2 regions of the Paenisporosarcina macmurdoensis genome follow, and region 2 is predicted to be linked to the other one. Evidence: a T-box and tRNA genes for the amino acid it is inferred to sense, from the RefSeq annotation. Region 2 holds a T-box; the other holds one or more tRNA genes.

Region 1 (8,436 bases), on a different contig from region 2:
TATCATAGCAGCATTCTTTGGACCTCTTGTCTCTTCTCTTTCAAGTGTTGCAGCTATAACTGCACCTGCTTTAATCATTGTCGGAAGTTTAATGATCAGCGCTGTAAAGCATATTGATTGGGATACTTTCGATGAAGCGTTCCCAGCATTTATTGTCATTTTAACGATGCCATTAACATCAAGCATTGCGACGGGGATTGAACTGGGATTCATCTTATATCCATTGCTGAAGATATTTAAAGGCCAAGCACGTAACGTACATCCGTTACTATATATATTCGCTGTTCTTTTCTTATATCAACTATTATTTTTACCACATTGAAAAAAGACTGAGCCATTACGGCTTCAGTCTTTTTATTTTTTCATGAACGAAGTCTTTCTACAAAATGAATCATTGAACGATATTTGCCACATTTGTGGTTAGGAGAATATTTCTTTTTGAAATGAAGTAAGCTATACTTAAGTATGCTAGTTAATTCTCTCAAAAGGAGGCAACAATTATGAGCTTAATACTTATTCTTGGTGTCACTGTTGCATTCCTTGCTGCGATGTTCACGGCAGGATACGATGACAAACCAGGTGCATCTGAAAAAAAATAACCATGTAAAAGGGATTGCTACTAACTAGCAATCCCTTTTTTATTTTTCAATACATGTCTAATGATCCTTGCTGGTACTCAGCTTACTTCAAATTCGGATAATCTTGTTGACGAAGTGCTTCATAAATTAAAATGGCTGCTGTATTCGATAAGTTTAATGAACGCACATTGTCGTTCATTGGAATGCGTAAGCAACGGTCTTGATTGGCATCAATTAATTCACGAGGCAATCCAGATGTTTCTTTCCCAAAAACGAAAAAGGTATCTTTTTCTCTGTCACTATAGTCAAACGTTGTATGAGGCTTCGATCCATGCTTAGTTAGGAAGAAAAACTCTCCTAATGGATACTTAGCAAACAATTCATCTAACCCATCGTAATAATGGATATCAACGTGTTCCCAGTAATCCAGTCCGGCTCTCTTTAACATCTTATCGTCTGTCGAGAAACCAAGTGGGCGAATTAAATGAAGTTTTGTATCTGTTCCTGCACAAGAACGTGCAATGTTGCCTGTATTAGCAGGTATTAATGGTTGATAAAGTACTACGTGAATGCTCATTCTTCCACTTCCTTAATTTACGGTTTGAAACGCTAATCCTTTATGGATTTCTTCAACTACTTCAGTGTCTGTTTCTGTTTGTAATGCTTCATGAAGCGCTGATCTTCCTTCTTCGGTTCCAATCTTCCCAATCGCCCAAGCAGCTGTCCCACGAATTACTGGTCGCTCATCTTTGAACAGTAAGTCAATTAAATTAGGAATGGCACTTTCTTCTTTGAAATGTGCTAAAGCTAAAATGGCATTCCGTTGAATTGGTTTCTTTCCTCTCCATGATCCAGAAACATGTCCAAACTTTGTTTTAAATTCTTTGTTACTCATTTTCAACAATGGTAACAGCAAAGGCTTAGCAAGTTCCGGATCGGGTTGGAAATCGATTTGATGCATATTAAACTTGCCTTTATTTTTTGGACACACCGTCTGGCACGTATCGCAGCCATAAATACGATTTCCAATTTTAGTTCGGAACTCATCAGGCAAAGAAGTTTTTGTCTGTGTTAAGAATGCAATACATCGCTGTGCGTTCAATTGACCACCTTCAATTAAAGCGCCTGTCGGACAAACGTCTAAGCACAGTCGACAATCTCCACACTCATCTTCCATTGGTGTATCCGGTGCAAATGGAAGATTGGTAATAATTTCACCTAAATACACATAAGATCCGAACTCTGGAGTAATCACAGCACAATTTTTCGCGCTCCAGCCGATTCCTGCCCGCTGTGCAACAGCACGGTCAGATAACTCTCCTGTATCCACCATTGAGCGTGTTTTAGCATCAATGATATGTGAAGCAATAAACTGTTCTAATTTGGCTAAACGGTCTCGTAACACCGTATGATAGTCTGTTCCCCACGACGCGCGTGCAAAAATCCCTCTGCGCTCCCCTTTTTTTCCTTGCGGAGCGTTTTCCATACGTGACGGATAGGCAATTGCAATCGATATAATACTTTCTGCTTCATCCAACAACAGAGTTGGGGTCGTTCTTTTCTCGATATCTGGCTCTTCAAAACCAGATTGATACCCAAGCTCTTGTTGTCGCTTCAATCGGTTTTTCAACTCACGAAAAGGATCGGAAGAAGCAAAGCCGATTTTATCAATTCCGATTGAGTGTGCAAATGAAACGAGCTCTTGTTGAAACTGATTCACATTCATGATAACTTCTCCCTCCTTATGCTAAAATGATGAAAAATGATCTGTAGGTGAAAACATGAAAATTTCAATCGATCCATCCATCTTTCAAATCGATGAACGCATTAAAATAGGCATTAATCATTATACCAAATTTGTCGTGTCAGAATCTCCTCAAATGCTAAAAGGACGCATGCAATTATATCAAGAACACTTATTTTTTGATTTGCAGGACAAAGAATTGACAGATTATCCGGGAATTAAAGAATGGAGAGTCTTATGGAAGAAGTTTGGAGCGGACCCTGGTCGATATCGTCCATCCATGGAGGCAATGATGCGTCGTATTCGCAACCAGAATTATCTGCAACCATTAAACAGCGGTGTAGATTTAAATACCTTCTTTTCCTTACAATACGAAATTCCTGTTGGTCTATATGATGTATCTCAAATAGCAGGAGATAGTCACATTCGACTTGGTGATGCTGAAACCTCATATACAGGCATTAATGGACGTGATAATACGTTAAGTGGCATATTATGCGTTGAAGATACAGTAGGTCCATTTGGTAGCCCATTTGTCGATTCAATTCGCACCGTAGTTAATGAAACTACCGTTGAAGGGTTACAGATTTTCTTTTTACAACCTTCCACCACCATGGAAGATGCTGAAAAACTAATAAAGTCCGCCGGGAAAATGTTTGCGCAAGTAAATGGTGGAAGTTATTCAACTTTCCTTTTGGATAAAGAACATCCACAAGTGTCGATTGATTAATAGCTGCACATAAAAACCGCTTCGCGAGGAAGCGGTTTTTTTACTGTTGCTTTTGTTGTTCCATAACTGCTTCTAAGGCAGCATAAGTTGAACTATATGTTGGAATATCTCGTTCCAAAGCACCCATCGATATAGCAAGCTTTGGACTAATACCTACCAAAATACATTTTGCACCAATTAATTTTAAACAATCATACAGCTTTTGAATATAAAATTGAACTTCTTGATCAAAATCACTCAATCCACTTAAAGAGATTAAAACGTATTCAATTCGGTGAGCAGAGCATTCCAATAACACAGATGAAATAAGTAGGTCTGCTCGCTCTGCATCAAACTCTCCGATTAACGGCAATGCAATTGTATTTTTCCACACATGTAAAATAGGAAGTGAAAGTGCTTTAATCAACTTTTCTTTCTTTTTCTCTTCTTCTGATTTTGTGGTTACGTCCATTAGCATGACAACGTATCCTTCTATATCAGCTAAGTCATTTTTTATGGGTGTAACAACTATATCAGTTACGATACGATCACGAATCGTAATCCGTGTTCGGTGTGTGGTTTCTAAACTTCTCATTACTTGTTGTTGATGTACAGGGCGCTTATGAAAGAAGTCCATACTTAATCCAATAAAGGCTTCACTGTCCTGTAATTGAAATAACGGTGCAACCACTGATAACAATTCTGAGGCATTGCTATTCATCCATCTGATATGGAACTGTTTATCAGCGATGATAATATTTTCACCAATACTATTTAGCGCTTTTAACATTGAAATTTCGTTTGGTATTGATCCCACTTCACTCATTTTACTCATCCTATTCCTATAAACTAGTATCTATAGTATATACAAAATCTAGGTGAATGCCTAATCCATTTATTGTGGTGCAACCATACAAAAAGGATAACACCCTCAGAGTGTCATCCTTTTTATTTGAGATATACTTTGCTTACAGTCAATTAGAACAAGAATGGAATGAACCAAAAGAGATGCAGAATAATTACACCCGTGTAAATTACCACAACTATCCATAAAAGCAATAGAAGCTTCCTTCCAAACCTCAATAACCCTTTTTTATAAATGACATACCACAATAAACCACTTAGCAACAACTTAACAAAGAGAATAGACTCAGGCTGAAGTATACTAAGCATTGGATTAAGCTCTTCTATCTGAGAAGTTTTTAAACCTATGTAGGTTAGTACTCCATCCACTGCATTAAGAACCACAATGAGAAACGCCAAGACCGACAGAATTGCCCACCCCATGTTTTGGATTGAATCTATATATGGTATGCATTAAGAACGATTTTTAATCGATAGCCCTGAGAACTTTATTAATTCATAAGGAATCCATATCAATTATGAAACCATTAAGAAAAGGCAGAGAGTTAGAAGTTGGATACCTTCTAACTCCCTGCCTTTTGACATGTATTATTTATTCCCTTTTTTAACCCATTCCGCAACAGTGACAGTACGTTTTGCTTGGTGTTTAACCGCACCTTGAACATCTTCAACCATTTTACCTTCTTGGTTGACAGATACACTTGTCCCATAAGGATTACCACCAGCACTATACAATACAGGATCTGTATAACCAGGCGCCACCACAATCGCTCCCCAGTGGTACATAGTTGTATATAGCGCCAGTGTGGTCACCTCTTGTCCACCATGAGGGTTTTGTGCAGAAGTCATGGCACTCACCACTTTATTTGTTAACTTCCCATTAAACCACAGTCCTCCTGTAGTATCTAAGAAATTCTTCACTTGACCAGGCATATTCCCAAAGCGTGTAGGAACACTAAATATAATGGCATCTGCCCATTCCAAATCATCCAAAGTGACTTCAGGCACATTTTTCGTTTCCTCAATATTTGCTTTCCATGCTGGATTTGAATCAATGGCACTTTGCGGAGCAGTTTCCGGTACTTTCAATACTTTCACTTCAGCACCGTTTTCTTTCGCACCTTCCTCTGCCCATTTCGCTAATTGATAGTTAGTGCCTGTTGAACTGTAGTATATTACTGCTAATTTTACTTTTGACATCATTTTCATCTCCCTTGTTAGAATGAACAGTTTAGCGATAAATAAAGAATCTAGACGAATTAACATCAGTTCCTATTTCGTTATTCCCTTAAAAATTAGTTTTTATTCTATTTTTATCATCATAAGTATTAGTACACCATACTTACACCAATCCAAAAAACATGACTAGCAAATACTCCTAAATAACACACGTTGGCAAAACTAAGGAGATATGTAAACCCTCTTCCAAACAGTTGCAATGGATGTTGTAATATAAACGCTGTTAGAAAAGTGCTTAAATACAATTTAATCATGAGAATATTGAATGGATCTAATTCTGCCAATAACGGATTGGCTTCACTAATAATTAATAAAGATATACCTACATATGTTGCAATCCCATCCAAACTATTTAATAGTATTAACATCCATGCTGAGCTAATCATCTGATCACCTAATGCCTTTTTTGATAAAATTAGTGTGGTCATTATTCTGATCGCTTAAACAGCTATTGGGTAATGTCAAAATAGGAGGAATTCTGTTTAGATTTGGGCCAGTTGGTATATATTAAGCCGTTTATATAGTCATTAAGAGGTTATACTAAATACGTGAGGCTTGGGTTGATAAGCCATGGTATTTCTCACAAAAAAGTCTAAGCCTATGCTTAGACTTTTTTTATTTTAAAGAAAAAAAACGAAATCAAGAAGAATAAACCTATTCATTCAGAACAAGCTATTAGAAAATGGAGGTGAATTTCGTTGACTTCAAATAATACAAAGAATCAACAAAGACAAAATAAAAATATGAAGAAGGCAAAATTTGATCGTGAAGAATTTGGCTTTGGACACGATGTAAGTCCGGATGATTTAGATACGGTTGGTCAAAACAAAGCAGCCAAAAATAACACTAAGCGCGAACCCAATCACCCCGTAAATAATGATAAGAAATGATTCCCCGTAAATGTGCTTCTACTGAACAATGGCAGTTCCTCATAATATACAAAAAAAAGCAGTATCTACATTAAGTAGATACTGCTTTTCGAATGATACCCGAGGCCAGACTCGAACTGGCACGCCTTACGGCACCGCATTTTGAGTGCGGCGTGTCTGCCATTCCACCACTCGGGCAAATTATAATTACATGCAGACTAAAAACAAAAAAAGTATGGAGGCGGCAACCGGATTTGAACCGGTGATAAAGGTGTTGCAGACCTTTGCCTTACCACTTGGCTATGCCGCCAAAAAAAAAAATGGAGCGGAAGACGAGGTTCGAACTCGCGACCCCCACCTTGGCAAGGTGGTGTTCTACCACTGAACTACTTCCGCAACAATACTGGGGAACCTGGATTCGAACCAGGGCGTGACGGAATCAAAATCCGTTGCCTTACCGCTTGGCTATACCCCATTAATAATATGGGGCGAACGAGGGGAATTGAACCCCCGAGTGTCGGAATCACAATCCGATGCGTTAACCACTTCGCCACGCCCGCCATAATGTTATTAATAAAAGTTTGAATGCAAATCAGGAAAATGGGGCGACTGAAGGGAATTGAACCCTCGAATGTCGGAATCACAATCCGATGCGTTAACCACTTCGCCACAACCGCCATAAAGACAATAAAAATTGGCAGGGGCAGTAGGAGTCGAACCCACACTGGAGGTTTTGGAGACCTCAGTTCTACCTTTAAACTATGCCCCTAAAGTTGGTGGAGGGGGGCGGATTCGAACCGCCGAACCCGAAGGAACGGATTTACAGTCCGTCGTGTTTAGCCACTTCACTACCCCTCCAATTGAAGATGGTGCCGGCGAAAGGAGTCGAACCCTCGACCTACTGATTACAAGTCAGTTGCTCTACCAACTGAGCTACACCGGCATGGTGTTAAAAAATATAATGGTGGCTCAGGACGGAATCGAACCGCCGACACAAGGATTTTCAGTCCTTTGCTCTACCGACTGAGCTACTGAGCCACATTAGTTGAATTTGTACTAAGCTTTGAATCTCTTTGTCAGCTTCTTTCGTTCGGTTAGTCACGTACGTTAGTACGCTCCTTCACTTACTCATTTTGCTTCCTCGATCTTCTTTGCTTATTCCAATTCTAGATACTTCATAAAAAATGGCGGTCCCGACGGGAATCGAACCCGCGATCTCCTGCGTGACAGGCAGGCATGTTAACCGCTACACCACGGAACCATTTGGTTGCGGGGGCAGGATTTGAACCTGCGACCTTTGGGTTATGAGCCCAACGAGCTACCGTGCTGCTCCACCCCGCGATAATAATATTGTTATAAAAACTATAGATACTACGCTTATTACTTAATGGACATCTGCATCGGCTTTCGCCTGCTTCGATGTTAATCGCCATCTTCGTTTGGCGATTTGCTCCACCCTGCGATAATATAATTGTTATAAACACTCTCGCAATTTCTCTAGCGTGAGTAATGTCACTTTTTTGTTCATCGATTTTTGTCACTGTCGATGTTAATCATTTTAAGATTAATTGGTTGCGGGGGCAGGATTTGAACCTGCGACCTTTGGGTTATGAGCCCAACGAGCTACCGTGCTGCTCCACCCCGCGATAATATTATTGTTATAAACACTATGATACAACGCTTATGTCATTGTGGACATCTGCATCAGCTTCGCCTGCTTCGATGTTAATCGCCATCTTCGTTTGGCGATTTGCTCCACCCTCGCGATTTCTTTAGAGAGTTTCAATAGTGTAATGGTGGAGGATGACGGGCTCGAACCGCCGACCCTCTGCTTGTAAGGCAGATGCTCTCCCAGCTGAGCTAATCCTCCGTTAAAAAGAATGAAAAGCTACGCATTTCGTTGTCAATTCACTCATTCATGCAGTAACGTATTTTTGTACGCTTCTTCATTCATTCGATCGTTTCCTAGAACTACTTGCTTTTGATTCTTCTTACATACTGGTTAAAGTTACGTAAAAAGAAATTGGTGACCCCTACGGGATTCGAACCCGTGTTACCGCCGTGAAAGGGCGGTGTCTTAACCGCTTGACCAAGGGGCCATATATTATAGAAGAAAGTCTTTGGCGGAGAGCAAGGGATTTGAACCCTTGAGACAGTTTAACCCGCCTACACGAATTCCAATCGTGCTCCTTCGGCCACTCGGACAGCTCCCCAATATGGCTCCGAAGGTAGGACTCGAACCTACGACCAATCGATTAACAGTCGATTGCTCTACCACTGAGCTACTTCGGAATAATAATATAATGCCTGGCAACGTCCTACTCTCGCAGGGGGAGACCCCCAACTACCATCGGCGCTGAAGAACTTAACTTCCGTGTTCGGTATGGGAACGGGTGTGACCTCTTCGCATTCATCACCAGACTATTTGTTTTT
Region 2 (8,436 bases):
AATTGGGATTGAGCTATTTATTTATATCGCATGATCTTGGAGTAGTGAAACATATGTGTGACCATGTGTCCATCATGTATAAAGGAAGATTTGTAGAGTCTGGGTCGAAGAAAGATATTTATCAAACGCCTCAGCATATTTACACAAAAAGATTATTATCAGCAATTCCTACCATCGAGCCTTCAAGTAGAGTCGAACGGAAAGTAGAACGAATTACCGTAGAGAACAATTACCAACTTGATAATCATCAATACTTTGATGCAAACGGTCGCGTCTATGACCTTCAAGCAATTTCTGATACGCATGAAGTAGCTATGTCGGAAATCAAAGAGGGGGTTAAATAATATGTGGAAAACAATAATTCGTCGCATATTGATGATGATTCCACAATTACTAGCGTTAAGTCTATTAATCTTCGTGATGGCGAAATTTATGCCTGGAGATCCTTTTACAGGAATGGTAACTCCTGATACGGATCCTTCACGTATAGAAGAATTGCGCGAACAAGCAGGTTTCTATGACCCTTGGTATCAACAATATGCCACATGGATGATGAATGCTGTTCAAGGTGATTTTGGTAAAAGTTATACGTATAAAGTTGCAGTTGCTGACCTAATTGGAGATCGAGCTCTTAATACATTGTGGTTATCATTAGTGAGTGTTCTTTTACTGTATTTAATTGCGATTCCATTAGGCGTACTTGCAGGGCGCTACCAGAATACATTTTTAGATAAAACGGTTGTTCTATATAGTTTCATTAGTTATGCCATTCCAGTATTCGTTTTATCCCTTATTTTCTTGTACCTTTTCGGATACAAGCTGCAATGGTTCCCAACAGGTGGAACGGTTGATATTAAATATGAAAATGGTTCCTTAGGTTATATTTGGAGTAAATTTTATCATCTTCTATTACCAGCCATTACGTATGCCATTCTTGGAACGACCGGTGTCATTCAATATTTACGTACAGAAGTAATAGATGCAAAGTCCCAAGATTATGTTCGTACTGCACGTAGTAAAGGGATTCCCTTAAATAAAGTGTATTCACGACATATTTTCCGGAATTCTTTATTGCCAATCGCTGCATTCCTAGGGTTTACTATCACTGGTTTGCTTGGCGGATCCATCTTTATTGAAACCATTTTCGGCTATCCTGGAATGGGACAATTATTCATTCAATCCATTTCTGGACGTGATTATAGTGTAATTACTGCTTTGGTTATGCTGTACGGATTCTTAACATTATTAGGCAGTCTATTATCCGACATTATTATGAGCATTGTAGATCCACGAATTAGGATAGATTGACGAAAATAATGGTTAAGGAGAGTGTACTCACATGAAAGAGCAGACAGATAATGTAGTGATTCAATCTGAACATCCAGAAAGCTCTCCGCCTACTGGATTTCAAGTGATCATGCGTGAATTTAAAAAAGATAAACTTGCGATGTTTTCCCTTATCGCATTAGTAGTTGTGATTGTCGGGATTTTCTTTTGGTCCCTGTTTATAGATCAACAAGAAATGATGCGCGTTAGTTTACGCGATAAATTTGCAGAACCTGGAGACAAGTTCTTGTTAGGTGCTGACCAAGGTGGTCGAGATATTTTAGGCCAACTGATAATCGGAGCACGTAATTCAATTGCGATTGCCATGGCGGTTACTTTGCTATCAGGCATCATTGGTATCATGATTGGTTTGACTACAGGTTATTTTGGTGGCTGGATAGATAACATTTTTATGCGAATCATCGATTTCTTCATTACGATTCCAGCTTTAATGATTATTATCGTCTTTGTAACCATCGTACCAAAATATAATATTCCTATTTTCATTTTGATTGTCACTGTATTCGCATGGCCAGGTACAGCGCGTTTGATTCGAAGCAAAGCACTCTCTGAAAGTCGGAGGGACTATATTAACTCTTCGAAAACAATGGGTACGAGTGATGGAAACATCATTTTTGCAAAAATGATGCCAAATCTAAGCTCCATCTTAATTGTGGAACTAACGTTAAATTTTGCGGGAAATGTTGGAATTGAAACGGGTCTGTCGTTCTTAGGATTCGGATTACCTCCATCTACACCAAGTTTAGGGACACTCGTAAGTTATGCAAATAATCCACTTGTGTTATCTGATAAATGGTGGATTTGGTTACCAGCCTCGCTGCTAATTCTTTTCTTAATGTTAGGAATAAACTATGTGGGTCAAGCTATTCGTCGATCTGCTGATGCGAAGCAACGCTTAGGGTAACACCTAATTAATAGTGGTATTAAACGTTTTACGTTTGATATATAGAACAAGAGATAAAAAAAGGAGGAAAAGGAATGAACAAAAAGCTTTGGACATTATTAGCATTACTTTTAGCTTTCGTACTTGTACTTGGTGCATGTAACGGTGAAGGCGACTCGACAGATGGAAAAGATTCACCAGCAAAAGATAAAGAAGAAGAAAAAAATGAAGAAGTAGTAGATACTGGAAGCTTCCCTTTAAATGTTGAAAATGAGGGAGAAGTAATTGAAGGAGGTACTTTAAAAGTAGCTCTAGTAAATGACTCACCTTTCCAAGGGATTTTCTCAACAGTTCTATATGAAGATGCATATGATGCAGATATTATGGACTTTGCTAGTAATACAATTTTTGAAACAGATGGTGACTTCTTATTAACTAACGATGGAATCGCTGGTATGGAAGTTGATCAAGATAATAATAAAGTAACAATTACTATCAAAGACGGCGTTAAATGGTCTGATGGTGAACCGCTTAAAATTGAAGACTTAGTACAACCTTACTTAATTATCGGTCATAAAGACTACACAGGAGTACGTTATGATGCTGATTTCCAAAACATCATAGGTGCTGTTGAATACCATGATGGAAAAGCTGATACAATCTCAGGTTTAAAGAAAGTGGATGAAAAGACTTTAGAAATTTCATTTACTAAATTATCTCCAGCTATTTTCAGTGGTGGTGATGGAATCTGGACTTCTGCTGAACCGAGCCATATTTTAAAAGATCTTCCAGTTGCAGATTTACTTGAGTCAGATGCAGTACGTAAAAACATCGTGACTTTAGGTGCATTCAAATTTGAAAAAATCGTACCAGGTGAATCAGTACAATTCGTGAAAAACGAAAACTACTGGAAAGGTGCTCCAAAACTTGATGGCGTATTATTAAAAACAGTTCCTTCAACTTCAATCTCTGTTGCATTACAAACAGGGGAATATCATATGACTGCTAACACTTTTAGCACGGACAAGTATTTAGAAATTAAAGATTTTGATAACATCACAGTTCTTGGTCGTAATGAACTTTACTACCAATACCTTGGTTTTAAACTTGGGAAATATGATGTAGAAAAAGAAGAAGTTGCAATGGATCCAAATGCTAAGATGAGCGATGTAAATCTTCGTCAAGCAATGGGCTATGCAATCGACGTTGAACAAGTTTCAGAAGTATATTACAACAACTTACGTGCACGTGCTACATCACTGATTCCACCAGTATTCCAATCATTCTACGACGATTCATTAGAAGGTTACACATATGACGTAGAAAAAGCTAATTCAATTTTGGATGAAGCTGGATATGAGGACGTTGATGGTGACGGGCTTCGTGAAAACAAAGATGGTAAACCACTTGAAATTAAATTCGCTACAATGTCTGGTAGTGATACTGCTGAAGACATCGCATCATTCTACATGCAAAACTGGAAAGATGTGGGCTTAAATGTAACACTTGCAACAGGTCGTACAATTGAATTCAATAGCTTCTACGATAAAATTGAAGCTGATGATCCTGAAGTAGATATGTTTATGGCAGCATGGGGTACAGGAACTAACCCATCTCCATCAGGTCTTTACTCAAAAACTGCACAATATAACTTCAGCCGTTACACTTCTGAGAAGTTAGAAGAGCTGTTAGCTGCTATCGACTCTCCAGAAGCTTTTGATGCTGAATACCGTGCAGGTAAATTCCGTGAATGGCAAGAATATATGTCTGAAAATGCACCAATCATTCCAACACAAACTCGTTTAGAATTACGCCCGATTAATAAAAGCGTAAAAAATTACGATATCGATTACGCTGGTGACTTTAATTGGAACCAAGTTGAATTAATTTCTGAAGATCCTGCTAAATCTTCTAAATAATTCGAAATAAAATAAAAACCCGTATTTATAGGAAACTATAAATACGGGTTTTTTATGTTGACATTGGATGATTTTAAAAGAGTATTCTAGTGAAGTAATTTTCCATGAATAAAAGAAAATGGGACTAACTTGACGTACTTATAAGGCTTGCTTCATATAGTAGTGTAAAAGGGTGCTTGTATTGATAAAATGGCTACTGTTTACAATCAGTTACATATTCATTGTCATGAGTCTGTTACAAATTCTATTGTACTTAAACTATTTATCGCTTGGCTATACATGGAAAAGCGTCTGGACATTTATATTCCAGACACCCGATTTTGCCATATTTCTTAGTTCGTTTTTTGTCTTAACATTTATCGTTTTCTACCCAAGCCCATCGCGTTCTCCATTTTTTTAAGCGTTTTTGACGCTACTGCTTGTGCTTTAAGAGCACCCTCATCCAAAATGGTATCTAACTCTTCTGAAGCTAACAATGCTTCATACCGTTCTTGGATGGGCTTTAAGTGTTCGATTACTGCATGTGCAACGGATGCTTTAAAATCTCCGTAACCTACGCCTTTATACTTCGCAACTAATGCTTCAATGGACTCTCCAGTGAGTGCAGCTTCAATTGTTAGTAAATTAGAAACGCCTGGTTTATTGTCTACATCATACGCAACGATTCCATCTGAATCTGTTACTGCACTTTTTATTTTTTTCTCGATTTCTTTTGGCGTATCTAATAAAGAAATCGTGGATTTTTTATTTGGATCTGATTTACTCATTTTTTTCAGTGGATCCTGAAGAGCTTTGATGCGAGCACCGTTTTTGGGTAAGCGAATTTCAGGAATCGTCAATACATCGTTATACCGTCTATTAAAACGTTCTGCTAAGTCCCGTGTTAATTCAACATGTTGTTTTTGGTCATCCCCTACAGGTACAATATCCGTTTGGTAAAGAATGATATCCGCAGCCATAAGTGGTGGGTAAGTAAGCAGGGATGCAGAAACACCGTCCTTACCAGAAGATTTATCTTTAAATTGAGTCATGCGTTCAAGTTCCCCAATATAAGCAATACACTGCATCATCCATCCAGCCTGAGCATGCGCAGGAACTTCAGATTGGATAAACAAGGTGGCTTTCTTAGGATCTATCCCTACAGCTAAGTAAAGGGCTGCTAAAGAGCGGATATTTTTACGAAGTTCTAGTCGATCTTGTGGAATTGTAATGGCATGCTGATCAACGATACAAAAAATACAATCATATTCGTCTTGCAATGTGGTGAATTGACGGAACGCTCCAATATAATTACCTAGTGTTACGGTTCCAGTAGGCTGTACGCCTGAAAAAATTTTCTTCATTCAATTTCCTCCTTTAAAATAAAAAAACACATCACTCTCCCTAGTAAAGGGACGAATGATGTGTGAATCCGTGGTACCACCCAGATTGCCATAGTTTCATGGCCTCTTTAACTTCGTAACGTGAAGGGACGTATTAGGCTACACCTATAAAAGGTTCGCGGAATATGCTCGGAAGTCCATTCTACTCGACGGGAAGATCTGTTTTCAGCATTCACAGACTCTCTAAACTACCCGTTCAAATGTACTACTCTTCGTCTTTGCATTTAGACTGTATTTTGCTTGTCATTATAATATAGAAGAAACTCAAAAATCAAGTGTTTTTTCTATACGAAATAAATAATCAATGCGATGGTCATACAAAGTAAAATGGACCCACCTAGTTGGAAGAATGGGACATATGGGAAATCTAATAATTCCGAAGGAGCTCTCATTGATTCTGCATCGACTAGGTTTCTTCTTTTGAATGTAAAAACTTTTCTCATACTCATTGTAAAAATATCGAAAAAACCATTTGATACTACATAAATTAGTAAGCCAATAAAAACGAACAATCCTCCGACAAAAAATGACACATTAATATAAGGAGTTAAACCCAATTCTCGGTAATACAGAAACATAACTGCAACAATCACTATTTGCAAAAATAAAAATATTAGCACTTTCTTTTTCACTTGTAACACCTCAATCCTTTTCACATTGTAGAAGAAAAGACAGAAAAAATCAAAATTTCGGTAAACGAATTAAATATTCACAATTAATAGAAAAGCCTTTTACCCCAACGTTTCTGTCATATAATTGTAATGTTTCTGTTACGTAAGTGTAAAAAATATTAAAAAAAAGCCTGTACAGATTTTTTAGAATATGTATAATAAAGATTGTACCAATTTTTCAGAAAATTCAAGGGGGTCAACTTAGTGAAGAAGAACAAGTTTTTTTGGCTGTTAAGCCTAATGTTAGTACTTAGCGTATTCTTAGCTGCTTGTGGCGAAGACGAAGCAACAGAGAAAGATAGTGGCAAGACGGATGAAAAAGATCCAGTTGCAACTGAACCAGAAGAAGTAGATGAGGATCAAATTCTTAATCTAGTAATGGGTGCTGAAATTCCAACAATGGATTCTGCACTAACAACAGATTCAGTTGGTTTTGACCTTTTAAACAATGTTAACGAAGGCTTATACCGTTTGAATGATGAAAATGTAGCAATCCCTGCAATCGCTGAAGGCGAGCCTACAGTTTCTGAAGACGGTTTAGTTTATACTTTCACAATCCGTGATTCAAAATGGTCTGACGGAACACCTGTAACTGCTGGAGATTTTGAATTCGCTTGGAAACGTGCGATGAATCCTGCAACTGCATCTGAATACGGTCCATACATGATGGGTGGCGTAATCAAAAACGCAACAGCAATTTCTGAAGCAAAAGCTGAATACACTGAGTTAGGTGTTAAAGCAATTGACGAAAAAACTCTTGAAGTAACATTAGAAAAACAAGTACCTTACTTCTTGTCTCTTATGTCTTTCGGAACTTTCTTACCACAAAATGAAGCTTTCGTTACTGAAAAAGGTGCTGAATATGCTACAAACTCAGATAACCTAATTTCTAACGGACCTTTCGTTCTTAAAGCTTGGGATGGAACGGGCTTATCTTGGCAGTTAGTTAAAAATGATCAGTACTGGGATGCAGAAACTGTAAAACTTACTGAAATTAACTATGACGTAGTAAAAGAAACAGCTACTGCAGTTAACTTGTACACAACTGGAGAAAAAGATCGTACTGGTCTTCCTGGGGAATATGCAATGCAATATGCAGCTGATCCTGATTTAGTAACAGAATTAGAAACAACGTTATTCTATTTTAAATACAACCAACAACGTAACGGTAAAGCTACACCACTTGCAAACGTTAATATTCGTGAAGCAATTACAAAAGCTTTCAACAAACAAGATTTAGTAGATGTAGTTTTAGCTAATGGTTCTGTACCAGCTAACTACTTAGTACCAAAAGCATTCGCTTTCAATGAAGCTGGAGAAGACTTCCGTGAAATCAACGGCGAAATGTCTGAATTCAATGCTGAAGAAGCAAAAGCTGCATGGGAAAAAGGTTTATCTGAGCTAGGTGTTACTGAAGTAACTTTAGAAATTCTAGGTGGAGACTCTGACCTTTCTAAAAAAATGGATGAGTACTTCAAATCTCAATTAGAGGGTAACCTTGAAGGACTAACAATTACACTTAAAGAAGTACCATTTAATGTTCGTTTAGATCTTGATACTGCTGGAGACTATGATATTGAAGTTGCTGGATGGGGACCAGATTTCCAAGATCCTTACACATTCATGAACTTGTTCTTGACTGATGGTCAAAATAATCACATGGCATATTCAAATCCTAAATTTGATGAGTTAGTAAATGCATCAGCTGGCGAATTAGCTATGGATCCTGCTGCTCGTTATGACGCAATGGCACAAGCTGAAAAACTTCTTATTGCAGAAGATTTCGCTATTGGACCAATCTATCAACGTGGTACTATGTCACTTGTAAAACCATATGTTAAGGGTGTTGTTTCTCACTCATTCGGTGGAGATTACAGCTACAAATGGGCTTACATCGAAGGTAAAGACGCTAAATAATCTATTACTTTCAATGATTTAAAATCTCATAGTAAGAGAGTATATGGACTCCAAAAGGACCATATACTCTCTTTTTAAATGAGATGCAATTAACGAAAAATTCCTTCTTTTCAAACTTTGATTTTGACAAACATTAGGTTAATCTGTTTAGATATAATAGATTGATAGACGTATACATTCATTTAGGAGGTGCAATGATGGCTAAGTATATTGTAAAACGCGTATTTTATATGTTTATAACTCTTTTCCTGATCGCGACAGCAACATTTTTCTTAATGAAAACGCTACCAGGTTCCCCTATAAGCTCCGCTTCGAAA

Evidence for each region. The T-box of region 2 lies ahead of trpS (tryptophan--tRNA ligase). A T-box ahead of a tRNA ligase gene usually reads a tRNA of that ligase, here a tRNA-Trp.
Region 1: it encodes a tRNA-Trp, which carries the amino acid that the T-box ahead of trpS (tryptophan--tRNA ligase) is inferred to sense. The anticodon was not compared.

The regions. Positions count from the first base shown of each region.
Region 1 covers NZ_JBHSRI010000009.1:177-8,612, reverse strand. The annotation lists gene ACFPYN_RS07645 (NCS2 family permease) at 1-322, shown strand, start outside; gene trmL (tRNA (uridine(34)/cytosine(34)/5-carboxymethylaminomethyluridine(34)-2'-O)-methyltransferase TrmL) at 682-1,155, opposite strand; gene queG (tRNA epoxyqueuosine(34) reductase QueG) at 1,168-2,304, opposite strand; gene ACFPYN_RS07630 (B3/B4 domain-containing protein) at 2,360-3,052, shown strand; gene ACFPYN_RS07625 (STAS domain-containing protein) at 3,093-3,857, opposite strand; gene ACFPYN_RS07620 (DUF5658 family protein) at 4,010-4,318, opposite strand; gene wrbA (NAD(P)H:quinone oxidoreductase) at 4,484-5,095, opposite strand; gene ACFPYN_RS07610 (DUF5658 family protein) at 5,224-5,562, opposite strand; gene ACFPYN_RS07605 (hypothetical protein) at 5,833-6,024, shown strand; tRNA gene ACFPYN_RS07600 (tRNA-Leu) at 6,121-6,201, opposite strand; tRNA gene ACFPYN_RS07595 (tRNA-Cys) at 6,240-6,313, opposite strand; tRNA gene ACFPYN_RS07590 (tRNA-Gly) at 6,325-6,399, opposite strand; tRNA gene ACFPYN_RS07585 (tRNA-Gln) at 6,407-6,478, opposite strand; tRNA gene ACFPYN_RS07580 (tRNA-His) at 6,488-6,563, opposite strand; tRNA gene ACFPYN_RS07575 (tRNA-His) at 6,605-6,680, opposite strand; tRNA gene ACFPYN_RS07570 (tRNA-Trp) at 6,699-6,772, opposite strand; tRNA gene ACFPYN_RS07565 (tRNA-Tyr) at 6,778-6,861, opposite strand; tRNA gene ACFPYN_RS07560 (tRNA-Thr) at 6,871-6,946, opposite strand; tRNA gene ACFPYN_RS07555 (tRNA-Phe) at 6,966-7,041, opposite strand; tRNA gene ACFPYN_RS07550 (tRNA-Asp) at 7,189-7,264, opposite strand; tRNA gene ACFPYN_RS07545 (tRNA-Met) at 7,268-7,344, opposite strand; tRNA gene ACFPYN_RS07540 (tRNA-Met) at 7,573-7,649, opposite strand; tRNA gene ACFPYN_RS07535 (tRNA-Val) at 7,798-7,873, opposite strand; tRNA gene ACFPYN_RS07530 (tRNA-Glu) at 8,028-8,102, opposite strand; tRNA gene ACFPYN_RS07525 (tRNA-Ser) at 8,125-8,216, opposite strand; tRNA gene ACFPYN_RS07520 (tRNA-Asn) at 8,221-8,295, opposite strand; rRNA gene rrf (5S ribosomal RNA) at 8,309-8,424, opposite strand.
Region 2 covers NZ_JBHSRI010000002.1:275,901-284,336, forward strand. The annotation lists gene ACFPYN_RS01215 (ABC transporter ATP-binding protein) at 1-344, shown strand, start outside; gene opp4B (oligopeptide ABC transporter permease) at 346-1,308, shown strand; gene ACFPYN_RS01225 (ABC transporter permease) at 1,340-2,251, shown strand; gene ACFPYN_RS01230 (oligopeptide ABC transporter substrate-binding protein) at 2,326-4,149, shown strand; gene trpS (tryptophan--tRNA ligase) at 4,506-5,492, opposite strand; T-box leader at 5,537-5,759, opposite strand; gene ACFPYN_RS01240 (DUF3899 domain-containing protein) at 5,816-6,163, opposite strand; gene ACFPYN_RS01245 (peptide ABC transporter substrate-binding protein) at 6,407-8,119, shown strand; gene opp3b (oligopeptide ABC transporter permease) at 8,317-8,436, shown strand, end outside.